DNA from 2 places in the Aeromonas veronii genome. Region 2 is predicted to be linked to the other one. Evidence: predicted binding sites of a transcription regulator. Region 2 holds the regulator's gene; the other holds the start of a gene.

Region 1 (7,726 bases), 240 kb from region 2:
GGGACAGGGCCAACCACCTGATGGCCACCGTGATCGAGCCCGCTCTGACGAGCCTTGCCGATCAGCTGGCCTCCCAGGTGACCCACACCCAGGGCGAGGTGGATGCCATGGCCGGCAAGATGGCCAGTGCCGGCCAGACCATACACAAAACCCTGTTGTTGGCGACAACCAGCGTCATCTTGCTCGGTACCCTGGTGGCGTTGCTGTTCAGCCGGCGTCTCACGCGGGATATCGCGAGCCTGGTGGCCCGTGCCGGGCTGGTGGCGGATGGCCGTCTGCCGGCCGACCCCTTGCCGATACTGCGTCAGGATGAGCTGGGCGGACTGACCGGCTCCATCAACCGGATGTCGAGCCAGCTGCGCCAGCTGGTCGGCGAAATCCAGGGGGCGGTCGGTCAGGTGCAGGGGGCCTGCGGTGAGGTGGGCCGCACCAGCAATACCATAGTGGACGAGCTGGCGAGCCAGAATCAGCGGGTGGATACGGTCGCCGCCGCTATCGAACAGATGTCGGTCAGCACCCGGGATGTGGCGGGCAACATCGCCGAGGCCGCCGAGGCGGCGCGCCAGACCGAACGACAGGCCAGGCAGGGGGGCGATGCGCTGGTGCGCATGGAGTCAACCATGGCGCAGATTGCCCTGATGATCACCGAAGCCAACCAGGCGATGGGGCAGCTTCGCAGCCAGAGTGAGCAGGTGGGACGCGTCACCGAGGTGATTGCCACCATCGCCGAGCAGACCAACCTGCTCGCTCTCAATGCCGCCATCGAGGCAGCCCGTGCCGGCGAGCAGGGGCGGGGCTTTGCGGTGGTGGCCGACGAAGTGCGTCAACTGGCGAGCCGCACCAGCCAGTCGACGGCTGAGATCAATCAGACCATCGACTGCATCCAGCAGCAGACCCGCCAGACCGCCGAGACCATAGGCAGCGGTACCCGTCTGGTGGCACAGGGGCAGGAGGTGGTGACCTCGGTGACCGGTGCGCTGGAGACCATGATGCAACTGGTACAGGATCTCTCCAGCCAGCTCGGGACCATTGCCACCGCAACGGATCAGCAGTCCAGGGTCGCGCAGGAGGTGGCGGGGACCGTGGAGGAGATCGCTACCCTCAGTCGTCACTCCAGCGAGCACAGCCAGCAGGGGGAGGCGATCGTCGAGCGCCTGGCGCAGGAGACGGGTCGCCTGACCTCGGCCATCAGCCGCTTCGAACTCAGATAAGACAAAGGCAGACCAAGGCCTGCCTTCGTTGCTCATGTGGTCGAGACATGCCCGACCCGCGCTCAATCCAGTCGACGGAAACTCTGGTTGTCGAAGCTGCTGCTGGTCTCCTGATTGAGCAGGGTGACCAGCAGGATAGCCCGCTTCTCGCCGTCCGGCTCCAGATAGATGGCCTCGAAACCGGCAAGGGGGCCCGATTCGATGACGACCTTGTCACCCTGACTCGGCAGGCGGGCATAGCAGGCCCTCGCCTCGTCGCTGTCATCCCGGCTCATCAGGCGATAGATGAGCTGACTGCTGACCGAGCTCCACTCCTTGCCGAAATGGATGATGCGGCTGATGCCGCGGGTCGACTTCAGGGTGATGGGCGGGATCACGTCGAGATCCACGAGAATGAACAGGTAGTTGGGGAACATGGGTTCGCGCACCGGCACCCGTTTGCCGCGGCGCAGCTTCTCGATTTCCACCATGGGGTAGTAGGATTCAACCCCCTGGGCTGCCAGATGGGCGCGAGCGCGAGCCTCTTCCTTGGGCTTGCAGTAGGCCAGATACCATTTCTTCATTGTGCTGATTTTGTCGTGTTGCCGTACTTTGGGCCTATGATAACGAGGGTAAAAAAAAAGGCCACGCTTGGCGCAGCCTTTTTTGCAGAGTTAGTGATTACCAACCTTTTACCAGGCCGCCCTTGAACAGCTCGGTGCCTTTCTTGTAGACCTCGTCGGTCTGGAAGGACTGGACGAACTCCTTGACCTTCTCGTCATCCTTGTTGTTCTCGCGAGCAACGATCAGGTTGACGTAGGGGGACTCCTTGTCTTCAACAAACAGGCCGTTCTCGGTCGGGGTCAGACCAATCTGACCGGCGAAGGTGTTGTTGATGATGGAGAGATCCACGTCTTCCAGGGAGCGGGGCAGTTGCGCTGCTTCCAGCTCGACGATCTTGAAGTTGCGCGGGTTGCTGGCGATGTCCAGCACGGTGGCTTCCAGGCCAGCGCCTTCTTTCAGCTTCAGCAGACCTTGCTTCTCCAGCAGGATCAGGGAGCGACCCAGGTTGGTCGGATCGTTCGGTACCGCGATCTGGGCACCGTCTTTGAGCTCGGAGAGGGCCTTGATCTTCTTGGAGTAACCGGCGATCGGGTAGACGAAGGTGTTGCCAACCGGTACCAGTTTGAAGCCGCGATCACGGATCTGGGCATCCAGGTAGGGCTTGTGCTGGAAGGCGTTGACGTCGACGCTGCCGTCATTCAGCGCCACGTTCGGGGTGACGTAGTCGGAGAAGGTGACGATTTCGACGTTCAGGCCGAACTTCTCTTTCGCAACCTTGGCCGCAGTCTCGACCAGCTCGGTCTCGGGACCGGCGATGGCGCCGACCTTTAGGGTCTTGTTCTCTTCCTTCTGGCCGCAGCCAACCAGAACCAGGGTAGCCAGCAGGGCTGCCGCAGCGGATTTAATGCCCAATTTCATAAAAACCTCCTGTCAGAAATCGACGATTAACGATGATCACATTGTTGAACCAGGCGCTCACCCGCGCTCTGGATGAGTTGAACCAGCACCACCAGAATGACCACGGTGACCAGCATGACGGTTGGGTCGAAGCGCTGATAGCCGTAGCGAATACCCACATCGCCGAGGCCGCCCCCCCCGATGGCACCGGCCATGGCGGAGTAGTTGACCAGAGTGACGAGGGTGATGATGACGCTGTTGAGGATGCCGGGCAGGGCCTCGGGCAGCAGCACCTTGGTGATGATTTGCAGGGGCTTGGCCCCCATGGCCTTGGCGGCTTCCAGCAGACCGTCCGGCACTTCCATCAGGGCCCCTTCCACCAGGCGGGCGATGAAGGGCACGGCGCCTATGGTCAGCGGCACGATGGCGGCGATGGTGCCGATGCTGGTCCCGACGATGAAGCGGGTCAGCGGAATGATGGCAACCAGCAAGATGATGAAAGGCACGGAACGACCGACGTTGACGATGATGCCGAGGGTCCGGTTCAACACCGGGTTGGCCAGGATCTGGCCGGCCTTGGTCACGTGCAGCGCGACACCCAGCGGCAGGCCGAGCAGGCAGCCAAACAGGGCGGAGGCAAACACCATGATCAGGGTGTCGCCGAGTGCTGAGATCAGCAGATTAATCATGGCTTCGGACATAACCCATTACCTCCAGCTGAATGTGGTTGTCGATGAAGAACTGCTGGGTCGCCTCGCACTGGGCCTCGTCCCCGAACAGTTCGGCCAGCAGGAAGCCGAACTTGACCCCGCCGGCGTATTCGATGTCCGCACTCAGAATGCTGATATCGATGTTGAAGCGGCGACTCACCTCGGAGATGAGCGGTGAATCGACGGTGGTACCGGTGAAGCCGAGCTTGACCAGGGGGTAGCTGCCGGGGACACGCTCCGGGCTCATCCGCTCCTGATACTCCTGCGGCACCTCCAGATGGATGGTGGAATGGATGAAGTCACGGGCCAGCTGGGTCTTGGCATTGCTGAAGAACCAGGCGACTTCCCCCTGCTCGATGAGGCGGCCGTCGCTGATGATGGCAACCTCGTCACAGATCCCTTTCACCACGTCCATTTCGTGGGTGATGAGCAGGATGGTGAGCCCCAGCTTGACGTTGATCTCCTTGAGCAGGCTCAGGATGGAACGGGTTGTCTGGGGATCCAGGGCCGAGGTGGCCTCGTCGCACAGCAATACCTTGGGGGCGGGGGCCAGGGCTCGGGCGATGGCGACGCGCTGTTTCTGGCCGCCGGACAGCTCGGACGGATAGGCCTGGGCGCGCGCTTCCAGCCCCACCAGGGCCAGCAACTCTTCGACCCGTGTCTGGATCTGGGCTTTGCTCCAGCCTGCCAGCTCCAGCGGGAAGGCGATGTTCGCGAACACGGTGCGGGAGGAGAGCAGGTTGAAGTGCTGGAAGATCATGCCGATCTGGCGGCGAGCCTGGGTCAGATCCCGCTCGGGCAGGGCGACCAGATCCTGACCATCGACGATGACCTGGCCCTCGGTGGGACGCTCCAGCAGGTTGACGCAGCGAATGAGGGTACTCTTGCCGGCACCGGAGGCACCGATCACCCCGAAGATCTTGCCTTGGGGCACATGCAGGCTGACATCACGCAGGGCGTGCACGGCATCACTGCCTTTACCGTAGACTTTGTTGAGACCGATCAACTTAATCATGGATTCTTCCGTGCTAACAGCCTTAAAGCACAGGGCGCTACAGGCGGGTGAATTGGGCAGAGGTTACACTGGGTTGCTCTGCCATTATGGTGGATGATGCTAAGATGTCCGGACGGCCATGTCAACGCATGTTTTGACGTCTAGACGTCTAAAAAATGGATAAGGATTGCCGCTATCTGGCTATGGCGAAGCGGGTCATCAAAAGCATGAATATATAATTCGAAACCAAAACAACACTTCCGTTCATATGACGGCTTTTATCTCGCAAGTTGTTGTTTCACTGGTTTTAGTCGGATGGTCGGCGTATGGCTCCTGCCGATAGCCCCCAAGATGACATGAATATTAATACCTTGTCTCGTTCTCTTTTTTTCTCATCCCCATGAATTCAGAACAATAAACAGCCAGATTATGGCGAGCCTGCTTTTTATTCAGGGGAAATGCGATGGCAGAAGAGGGCAGATTGAGGCCCATTGATGAAGAAATAAAGGAGCAAGGGCGTTCTGGATTATTGCCCTCCTTCGTCTGCCGACAGAGAAGGCGCCATCTTTGTTGACGGACAATCCTGGGCGGATTGCCCGTTGTTGCGACGCGCGGGCGCCGCCGCGTTGGATAACGAAAGGCCCGGCGATGGCCGGGCCTGTCATTTTCTCCTTGTCGGGATCACTGTCCTTGCTGGGCTTCTGCATAGAGGGCGGCACCAATGATGCCTGCCTGATTGAGGCTGGCCGCCGCCACCAGGGGAGCCCGGGTCTCTATCTTGTCGATGAACTTGTCGAGCTTGGCGGCACTGCCACCCCCCAGGATGAAGAGATCCGGGGAGAACAGAAACTCCAGCCGGGCCAGATACTTGTTGAAGCGCTTGCCCCAACGGCTCCAGGAGAGATCCTCGCGCTTGCGGGCCGCATCGGAGCAGTAGTGCTCGGCAATCATGCCTTCCAGCATCAGGTGGCCCAGCTCGGTGTTGGGCAGCAACTGGCCGTTGACGAAGACGGCGGTGCCGATGCCGGTGCCGACCGTGATGAGGATGACGACTCCCTTGCGGTGCTGGCCGGTGCCAAAGCGCATCTCGGCGATGCCGGCGGCGTCGGCATCGTTGAGTACGTGACAGGGCAGACCGGTCACGTCGGAGAAGAGGTGGGCGGCATCGGTCTCGACCCAGCTCTTGTCGATGTTGGCGGCACTCTTGGCGATGCCGTTGTGGATGATGGCGGGGAAGCCGCAGCCCACCGGGCCCTTCCATTCGAAGTGTTCGACCAGAGCCTTGAGGGTATGGGCGATGGCGGCGGGGGTGGCCGGCTGCGGGGTGGCCAGACGGTAGCGCTCCCCGATGAGCTCGCCGGTCTTCGTATCGACCAGGCAGCCCTTGATCCCGGATCCGCCTATATCTACTCCCAACATCTGCATCAGAATGTTCCTTGTTGTGTGCCGACGATCAAATTCGGCAGAGCATGAAAAAATGGCTGTCATCAGGCAAGGATTTGATCGCTCAGGCGTGATCTGGCAATCCTTTTTCGATGCAGCGGATCAACAATGTCTTCTTCCTGTTCTCATCCTGCTGGCGCCGAGCCAACGTTGCCAGCGCCCATTCGATGTGCTCCGCCACCATGGGGTCGGCGCTCTCCAGTGCCTGTTGCAACGCTGCCATGACCTCGCTGCTGGCAAGACCATTGCCCAGCGCCACCGCCAGGTTGCGGCGCCAGCGATGATAGCCGATACGGCGGATGGGGCTGCCTTCGGTGTGCTTGAGAAATTCAGGCTCTGACCAGCCCCACAACGTGAGCAGGGGGGGGCGATGCAGGTTGGGGCGCGCCTTGAAATCTTCCTCCGGGCTCGCATCAGCATAGCGATTCCAGGGGCAGATGAGCTGGCAGTCATCGCAGCCGTAGATGCGGTTGCCCATGAGCGGCCGAAACTCTTCGGGAATGGGGCCGTCGTTCTCGATGGTGAGATAGGAGATGCAGCGTCGTCCGTCCACCACATAGGGGGCGACGATGGCGCCAGTCGGGCAGATGTTGATGCAGGCCACGCACTTGCCGCACTGTTCTTTCTCGACCGGTGTGTCCAGGGGCAGGGGCAGGTTGATGAGCAGCTCCCCGAGGAAGAAGAAGGAGCCCGCCGCTTCATTGATCAGCAATGAGTGCTTGCCCACCCAGCCGAGCCCCGCCTTGGCCGCCAGCGGCCGCTCGAGCACCGGGGCCGAATCGACGAAGGGGCGCCAGTTTGGCTCCTCATCCAGTGGCAGACCCGAGGCCTGGACGAGTGCCTGGCAGCGTTGTTCGATGCGCTCACCCAACTGCTTGAGGCGGTTACGCAGCACTTTGTGATAGTCGCGCCCGAGGGCGTAGCGGCTGATGTAGCCGAGGGTGGGATCCCGCAGGGTGCTGGCGAAGCCGGCTTCGAAGGGGAGGTAGTTCATGCGCACCGACAGCACCCGTTTGGTACTGGGCAGCAGCTCATGGGGGCGTGCCCGCATCATGCCGTGACGTGCCATGTAATCCATGGTGCCGTGATAGCCCGCATCCAGCCAGGCTTGCAGTCTGGGCTCTTCGACTCGCAGGTCGGTGTCGGTGATCCCGACCTGGTCAAATCCTAGCTCGCGTGCCCAGAGCTTGATATCTTGGGCCAGCTGATGGAGTTCGGCTGTCGTCATGCTGCGCCGCTTGTCCTCTGCCAGGCAGACGGGCACCGGGGGGATTCGCAGGGCAGTGAGCGGAGCCGCGTCATGGGCCCGGTACAGGTCCGGATCACAGGATGATGGGGATGAGGAGCCGTCATGGTGCAGGTTATCGAAGGTGCTATCAGCAAAAATGAAGGCCTCAGTCTAGCACAGCCCCTGTGGCGCACCGAGCAGATCCGTCTGCTGGAGCGGCGCTGGGCCCAGGTGGAGGAGAGCGACACCTACGCGCTGATGGAGCGTGCCGGTGGCGCCTTGTGCCACTATGCCCGTCATCATTGGCCCCATGGTCACCATTGGTGGATCTTCGTCGGTCCCGGCAACAACGGTGGCGATGGCTATGTGCTGGCCCGCCTCGCCAAGAAGGTGGGCCTCGATCCCCGAGTGATTGCCAGCCGGGCTCCCCACCTGCTGAAAGGGGATGCAAAGCGGGCCGCCTATGCCTGGCTGGGTGAGGGGGGCGCCGTGGTGCTGGCCGACGAGGCCGACTTCAGTCTGCTACCGACGCCGGATCTGGTGGTGGATGCACTGCTTGGCACCGGTGTCCATATCCCGCTGACCCCTTCCATGACAAAGATCGTCGCAACCATCAACGCTTTGGCTGCCCCCGTATTGGCCGTGGATCTCCCTTCAGGGCTCAACGGCGATACCGGCCGTGCCATGGGGGCGCTGGTGC
Region 2 (7,726 bases):
CCCGAATCCGACGTGCTCTACTGGGCGGTGCGTGGCCACGGTGCCTTCAAGGAGACGGGGGGTGAGGTCTATCCCATCAGCGCCATGCACCACGAGCACGATCAGCCGGATGCCCTGGTGGTGGCCATCAGCCGTCGCCAGAAGCTGGAGCGACTGACCCGCCGTCTCAACCCGGCCATCAACTATGAGCTGATCCCGCTCGGCTCCAGTTCGCTCAAATCCTGCCTGGTGGCGGAGGGGGCCGCCGACTGCTACGTGCGCCTCGGCCCCACCGGCGAGTGGGACACCGCCGCCGCCCAGTGCATCGTCGAGGCGGCCGGGGGACGCATCCTCAGCCTGGCGCTGCAGCCTCTCAGCTATAACGAGACGGAGTCGCTGGAGAACCCGGACTTCATCGTGATGGGGGATCCGGATCTTGCCTGGGGCAAGATCCTGGTCAGCTGAGGGGCGGGATCCCGCTGCCAACATCGCAAAGGGCGACCTCAGGGTCGCCCTTTGCGTTAGCGCAATCATCTGCCTTCATGCATGTTAAACAGGGATATACGCTAGCCATTGGCGTGAATGGCAGTGGATCATCACAACAAGCCATGATTGTCTGGTCTGTCATTTCATGTAATTCTGCAATCCACTGATTTATCAAAGTAAAAAATCAAATTTATCTATAATTTTGGTTTTATATATCGCCAAATCTATCTTGGTCGGTATTTCTTGAACATCAAGGCCGCTTCCCCCTTCCCAATCACACTGGCTAGGTCGCGCTTTGGTAGTGAGATCTGCCAGCCACCTTTTTTGAGAATTAAATTCTGAAAGAGCACAATCGTTGCAGTTTTAAATACTGACAATAAGTGAATTATCGATGAGTTTATCTGCAGAGGTCACCGCGGAGCTGTCCGGTTCCCAAGCTGTCGTCGCCCACACCGGCTGGCGCCGTCACGATACCCACTGGGTCATCAGCCTGTTTGGCACCGCGGTCGGTGCCGGCATCCTGTTCCTGCCCATCAATCTGGGGCTCGGCGGGATCTGGCCCCTGGTCATCGTCGCCGTGCTGGCCGGTCCCATGACCTTCCTGGCCCACCGTGGGCTGGCGCGCTTCGTGCTCTCCTCCTCCCGCCCCCAGGCGGATTTCACCGAGGTGGCGGAGGAGCATTTCGGCAAGATGGCCGGTCGGCTCATCTCCATGCTCTATTTCCTCTCCATCTTCCCGATCCTGCTCATCTACGGCGTCGGGCTGACCAACACGGTGGAGAGCTTCATGGTGAATCAGCTCGGCATGCTTACCCCAAACCGGGTGATGCTCTCCGGTGTGCTGGTGTTCGCCATGATCGCCGTGATGCTGGCCGGTGAGAAGGCCATGCTGCGGGCCTTCGCCTTCATGGTTTATCCGCTGGCGGCCATTCTGGCGGCACTCTCTTTCTACCTCATTCCCCAGTGGCACTGGCCACAGATGGTGGCATTTGAAGGGGGGAGCTTTCTCAACACCGTCTGGCTGGCGCTGCCGGTGACGGTATTTGCCTTCAGCCACGCCGCCGCCATCTCGGGCTTTGCCAACGTGCAGCGCCGGGAATACGGCGAGCAGGCGGAGGCCAAGAGCGGCCTCATCCTGCGCAACACCACCGTCATGCTGGTGGGCTTCGTGCTGTTCTTCGTCTTCTCCTGCGTGCTGAGCCTCTCCCCGGCCCAGCTGGCCGAGGCCAAGGCCCAGAACGTCTCCGTGCTCTCCTATCTTGCCAACATCACCGACAACCCGGTGATCATCACCCTGGGGCCGCTCATCGCCTTCATCGCCATCAGCTCCTCCTTCCTCGGCCATTTCCTCGGGGCCCGCGAGAGCCTCAAGAGCCTGATCGCTAAGCCCACCGGCCTGTCGCTCGGGAGGGCGGACAAGGTCGGCATCGCCCTGATGTTCTTCGCCATCTGGGGGGCGGCGGTCATCAACCCCGGCATCCTCGGCCTGATGGAGACCCTCTCCGGCCCCGTCATCGCCATGATCCTGTTCATCATGCCGGTGGTGGCCATCTACAAGGTGGAGGCGCTGGCCCGTTTTCGTCAGGGCTGGGTCAACGGTTTCATCCTGCTGACCGGATCGCTCGCGGTGTCGGCGCTGCTGTTCAGCCTGCTGGGATAAGCCGACTGCAAAATCCGGGTAACGGAAAATAATGAAAAGAGAGGCGACCCCGGGGTCGCCTCTCTTGTTTCGTCTGGCTGAGCCTTCTGCTCACGGCGGGGGATTTATCCCAGCTTGGCGCCGTTTTCCACCGCCTGCTCCGGGATGGCCATCACCACGGCGCCGTCCGGCCGGTAGAAACCGGTGAGCAGAAATTCCGACTGGAAGGGGCCTATCTGCTTGGTGGGGAAGTTCACCACCGCCACTATCTGGCGGCCCACCAGATCGTCCGGTTGATAGAGGTCGGTGATCTGGGCGCTGCTCTTGCGCACCCCGATCTCGGGGCCGAAATCCGCCCACACCTTGTAGGCGGGTTTGCGCGCCTCGGGGAAGGGCTCGACCCGCACCAGGGTGCCCACCCGGAGCTCCACCATCTCGAAATCCTGCCAGCTTATGGTCTGCATCTTGGCTCCTCGTATCGCCTGCTCCATCTGCCTGCCAGCATGCCTCATGAGCCCGGCATTGTCTTCGGCGCAGAGCCGATCCGTTATGGCAACTGGCCGTTTTGCTGGCGCCAGAGGGACGGGGTCAGGCCGGTCTCGGTGAGGAAGCGCTCGGCGAAGGCCCCCTGATCCCGGTAGCCGCAGCGGCAGGCTATCTCGCCGATGGGCAGGGAAGTGTGGGCCAACAGGTTGCGGGCCAGCGCCATGCGCCGCTGCCGGATGTAGTGGGAGACGCTCATGCCGAGCTGCTGGCGAAAGGCGTGCTTGAACTGGCTCTGACCGAGGCAGGCGAGGGCGGCGAGGCGCGCGTTGGTGAGGGGCTCGGCGAGGTGGGTCTCGATATGGCGCTGGACCCTGACGATGCGCGGGGGGATGGGGACGGCGATGCTCTGAGGCTCCGCCAGCAGGTTCAGCCAGATCTGATCCATCCCCGCCACGTGGCGATCTTCGGCCACCATCTGGCGCAGGAAGGCAAGATAGTGGCGCTGGGCGGCATCCAGCTCGATAAAGGGGCGCTCGCCCAGGCGGCCCGGCAGCCAGGGGCTCTCCTGCACCAGGAAGGAGAGAGCCGGGTCGGCGGCGTAATCGTGACGCTCACCGGGGGCGATGACGCAGGCAAAGCCGGGGGTGAGGTGTCGACCCCGGCCCTGCACTTCTATCTCGATGGGGCCGTCCAGGGGGATCACCAACTGGGCGAAGTCGTGGCTGTGGCTGCTGATATCAGACTGGTAGCGGCGCAGGCTGAAGGGACTGGCCGATGACAATGACGCGGCCAGGGGCCGCGTCATTGAGGGGGAAGTGCTCTTTGCCATCTGCTCGCAAGCTTATTCGGCGTCGAAGTCTTCGATCTCCTTGCCGAGCGCTTCCATGATGGCGCGCGCCTCGGCAGGGACGCTGTCCGGGTGATCCTTGCGCAGATCCTCGTCACCGGGCAGCGGCTGGCCGGTAAAGGCGTGCAGGAAGGCTTCACAGAGCAGCTCACTGTTGGTCGCATGACGCAGGTTGTTCACCTGGCGACGGGTGCGCTCATCGGTCAGCACCTTCAGCACCTTGAGCGGGATCGAGACGGTAATCTTCTTGACCTGTTCGCTCTTCTTGCCGTGTTCCGCGTAGGGGCTGACGTAGTCGCCGTTCCACTCTGTTCCCATGATCCACCTGTTCTCATTTGGCCGTGAGCGCGGATTTTAACCCTTAAGGAAATCAATGGCAATCCAACAGCAAAGCCATTTAGACGTCCAGAAGTGTTGACGGCTTTTTTAAGCTGGCGTACTGTGGTTCACCATGGGCCTTCGCTATGGCCGACCGAGAGGGATGACGTGGGCGACTGACCGCCAGCACGGTCCCCAGACAGATCAAATGGAGAGTGACATGACCCACAAGGCCACCCTGGCGGTACGTACCGGCATTGAGACAGACACCCAGCACGGCGCCGTGGTGCCGCCCATCTATCTCTCCAGCAACTACACCTTCGCCGATTTCGGCGAGCCGCGCACCTACGATTACGCCCGCTCCGGCAACCCGACCCGCACCAACCTGGCGGATGCCCTGGCTGCCCTGGAAGGGGGCGCCGGCGCCGTGGTGACGGGTACCGGCATGGGCGCCGTTCACCTGGTGACCACGGCCCTGCTCAAGGCCGGCGACCTGCTGATCGCCCCCCATGACTGCTACGGCGGCACCTGGCGCCTGTTCGAATACCTGGCGGCCAAGGGCCACTACCGGGTGCTGTTCGTGGATCAGGGAGATGCCGTCGCCCTGGCCGAGGCGCTGGCCCAGAAACCGGCGCTGGTGTGGGTGGAGACCCCCTCCAACCCGCTGCTGCGGGTGGTGGATGTGGCCGCCATCGCCACCGCGTCTCACGAGGTGGGGGCCAAGGTGGTGGTGGACAACACCTTCCTCTCGCCGCTGTTGCAGCAACCCCTGGCCCTCGGCGCCGACCTGGTGGTGCACTCGACCACCAAATACATCAACGGCCACTCCGACGTGGTGGGTGGGGTGGCGATCGCCAAGGAGGCCGCCCTTGCCGACTCCCTGGTGTGGTGGGCCAACTGCCTGGGGCTGACCTCGGGGGCGTTTGATTCCTACCTCACCCTGCGGGGCCTGCGCACCCTGGCGCCGCGCCTGCGCGCCCATCAGGAGAACACGGACCGGATCCTCGCCTTCCTGCAGCAGCAGCCCCTGGTGAAGACCATTTATCACCCCAGCCTGCCGAGTCACCCCGGTCACGAGATTGCGCGCCGTCAACAGTCCGGTTTCGGCGCCATGCTAAGTTTTGAACTCGATTGCAGCGAAGCAGGCCTGCGTGCCTTCCTGGATGCGCTGACCTTCTTCTCGGTGGCGGAATCCCTTGGCGGGGTGGAAAGCCTGGTGGCTCACCCCGCCAGCATGACCCACAGGGCCATGACCCTGGCGGCGCAGCAGGCGGCGGGCATCAGCGCCCAGCTGCTGCGCCTGTCGGTTGGCATAGAACACGGTGAAGACCTGGTGGCCGATCTGGCCCGGGCATTTGAACAAGCAGCATTGGCAGAGCAGGTGAAGTAAATGGAACAGCAGCAAGGAGAGGTAGCGGTGGCAGCAGAAGCAGCGTTGAAGCGGCGTCATGTGCACAAGTTCGGCGGAAGCAGCCTGGCGGATCCGGTCTGTTATCGCCGGGTGGCCAGCATCGTCGAGCAGCAGACGGGCGGTCATGAACTGGTGGTGGTTTCCGCCGCCGGCAAGACCACCAACCGGCTGATCCAGCTGGTGGAGCTGGCTGAAGCGGGGGATGAGGCCGCCGGGGAAGCCATCACCGCCCTGCACGCCTATCAGCAGAGCCTGATCGACGGCCTGCTGGAGGGCGAGCTGCAACTCTCCCTGAGCAAGCAGCTTGCCGATGATCTGCAACTGATCGCCAAGACCCTGGAGGGGCAGTTCGATCGCTTCGAGCGCAACGGCCTGCTCGCCTTCGGCGAGGTGTGGTCCGCGCGTCTGCTGGCCGCCCTGCTCAGCAGCCGTGGCGAACCGGCCATCTGGCTCGATGCCCGCAGCTTCCTGCGGGCCGAGGACGGCGCCCTGGTCAAGGTGGATACGGCGCTCTCCAGCGAACTGCTCAAGGCTCGTCTGGCGGAGCACGCCGGTCGCATCGTGGTGACCGGTTTCATCGCCGCCGACCTGGAGGGGCGCTCCCTGCTGCTCGGCCGCAACGGTTCCGACTACAGCGCCAGCCTGCTGGCAGCGCTGGCGGACGGCGAGTCCACCACCATCTGGAGTGACGTGGCCGGGGTCTACAGCGCGGATCCGCGCCGGGTGAAGGAGGCGCGCCTGCTGGAGCGTCTGAGCCTGGCCGAGGCCAACGAGCTGGCCCGTCTCGGCTCCTCCGTGCTGCATTCGCGCACCCTGCAGCCGGTGGCGGACAGCCGCCAGCGCCTCACTCTGCGCTGCAGCTACAACCCGGATGAGGGGTGCACCCACATATTGCGCCGTGCGCCGCGCTCCGGCGGGGCCCGCATCGTCTCCTCGGTGGATCAGATTGCGCTGATCGAACTGAAGGTGCTGCCCCAGACCGGCTATGACCAGACGGTGGCGGCCATCGAGGCCCATCTGGCCCGCCATCGCCTGCACCCTCTCACCCTGCAACGCCAGCCGGATCGGCGGGTGCTGCGCCTCGCCTACACCCTGGAGGTGGCCGAGGGGGCCTTCGAGGTGCTGCGGGACTTCCAGCTGCAGGGCAACTTCACCGGCCTCATCCAGAAGGAGGGCTACAGCCTGGTGGCCCTGGTGGGAGCCGGGGTGACCGACAACGCCGAACAGTGTCACCGCTTCTATCAGCTGCTGGCGGATCAGCCCCTGGAGTTCGTGCAGGTGGCCAGAGATGGGCTGAGTCTGGTGGCCGTGCTGCGCCAGGTGGTGCTGGAGCCTCTGCTCATCGCCCTGCACAGCGCCTTGTTCAGCCGCCCGACCCGGGTCGGTCTGGTGGTGTTCGGCAAGGGCAACATAGGCGGCCACTGGCTTAGCCTCTACGCCCGGGAGAAGGCGCGTCTCGAGCATGAGCTCAACTTGGCGATCACCCTCTATGGGGTCTTCGACTCCAAGGGGGGCCTGCTGGACGAGGAGGGGCTGGATCCCCTCAAGGTGCGGGACAAGTTTGATCCCAAGCCCCTCATCTGGCCCGAGCTGCTGGGCCAGCTGGAGCAGCACGGCTTCGATGCCCTGATCGCGCTGGACATGACGGCGAGCGAGACGGTGAGCCGCTACTACCCGGATTTTGCCCAGCTCGGCATCCACATCATCGCCGCCAACAAGTTTGCCGGTTCGGCGGAGAGCGAGTTCTACCAGCGCATCAAGCAGAGCTGCCGGGATCATCAGGTGCAGTGGCGTTACAACGCCACCGTCGGGGCGGGCCTGCCCATCCAGTCCAGCATCCAGATGCTGCGCCAGAGCGGCGATCGCATCCAGGGGGTCTCCGGCATCTTCTCCGGCACCCTCTCCTGGCTGTTCCAGCAGTACGACGGCAGCCGCCCCTTCTCCGAGCTGGTGGACGAGGCCTGGCAGCACGGCCTGACCGAGCCGGATCCCCGCGAGGATCTCTCCGGCCAGGATGTGCGCAGAAAGCTCTTGATCCTGGCCCGTGAGGCGGGTTTTGAACTCGACTCCGCCGACATCGAGCTGGAGAACCTGGTGCCCGTTCCCCTGCGCAAGGTGACCACGGATCAGTTCATGGACCGCCTTCAGGAGCTGGATGCCCCTATCCAGACGGCGTTTGAGGGGGCGCGCCGGGTCGGCAAGGTGCTGCGTTACGTGGCCCGCTTCGAGCACGATGGCAAGGCGCGGGTCGGGCTGGAGGCGCTGGAGCCCCATCACCCGTTTGCGAACCTGCTGCCCTGTGACAACGTGTTCGCCATCGAGAGCGACAGTTACCGCACCAATCCCCTGGTCATTCAGGGGCCGGGGGCGGGGCGCGAGGTGACGGCGGCGGCCATCCAGTACGATCTGTGGCAGATCTGCGCCAGCTTGTGACGGCCAGCAGCAATGAAGAAGAGGCGCCCAAGGGCGCCTCTTCTCGTTTCATGTCGCAAGCGTGGCCGTATTACCAGAACAGCCTGCCCAACAGGGGGGCGAGCAGCACGGTCGCCATGCCGGCGAT

What was found. The regulator MetJ, encoded in region 2, represses methionine synthesis genes. The targets are predictions, from matches to a motif close to AGANNTCTAGANNTCT.
Region 1: metN (methionine ABC transporter ATP-binding protein MetN) is a predicted target of MetJ. The motif match lies at 4,511-4,526, and genes of this name have one in related genera.

What each region holds. Positions count from the first base shown of each region.
Region 1 is NZ_CP157875.1:845,434-853,159, forward strand. Features, by position in the region: gene ABNP46_RS04080 (HAMP domain-containing methyl-accepting chemotaxis protein) at 1-1,211, shown strand, start outside; gene rfaH (transcription/translation regulatory transformer protein RfaH) at 1,274-1,774, opposite strand; gene metQ (methionine ABC transporter substrate-binding lipoprotein MetQ) at 1,872-2,672, opposite strand; gene ABNP46_RS04095 (methionine ABC transporter permease) at 2,699-3,352, opposite strand; gene metN (methionine ABC transporter ATP-binding protein MetN) at 3,333-4,376, opposite strand; gene ppgK (polyphosphate--glucose phosphotransferase) at 5,037-5,780, opposite strand; gene queG (tRNA epoxyqueuosine(34) reductase QueG) at 5,863-7,026, opposite strand; partial or broken gene ABNP46_RS04115 (NAD(P)H-hydrate dehydratase) at 7,150-7,726, shown strand, end outside.
Region 2 is NZ_CP157875.1:604,592-612,317, forward strand. Features, by position in the region: gene cysQ (3'(2'),5'-bisphosphate nucleotidase CysQ) at 1-444, shown strand, start outside; gene ABNP46_RS02955 (aromatic amino acid transport family protein) at 857-2,125, shown strand; gene ABNP46_RS02960 (tRNA-binding protein) at 2,230-2,568, opposite strand; gene ABNP46_RS02965 (AraC family transcriptional regulator) at 2,652-3,395, opposite strand; gene metJ (met regulon transcriptional regulator MetJ) at 3,432-3,755, opposite strand; gene metB (cystathionine gamma-synthase) at 3,976-5,145, shown strand; gene ABNP46_RS02980 (bifunctional aspartate kinase/homoserine dehydrogenase II) at 5,146-7,599, shown strand; gene ABNP46_RS02985 (LrgB family protein) at 7,670-7,726, opposite strand, start outside.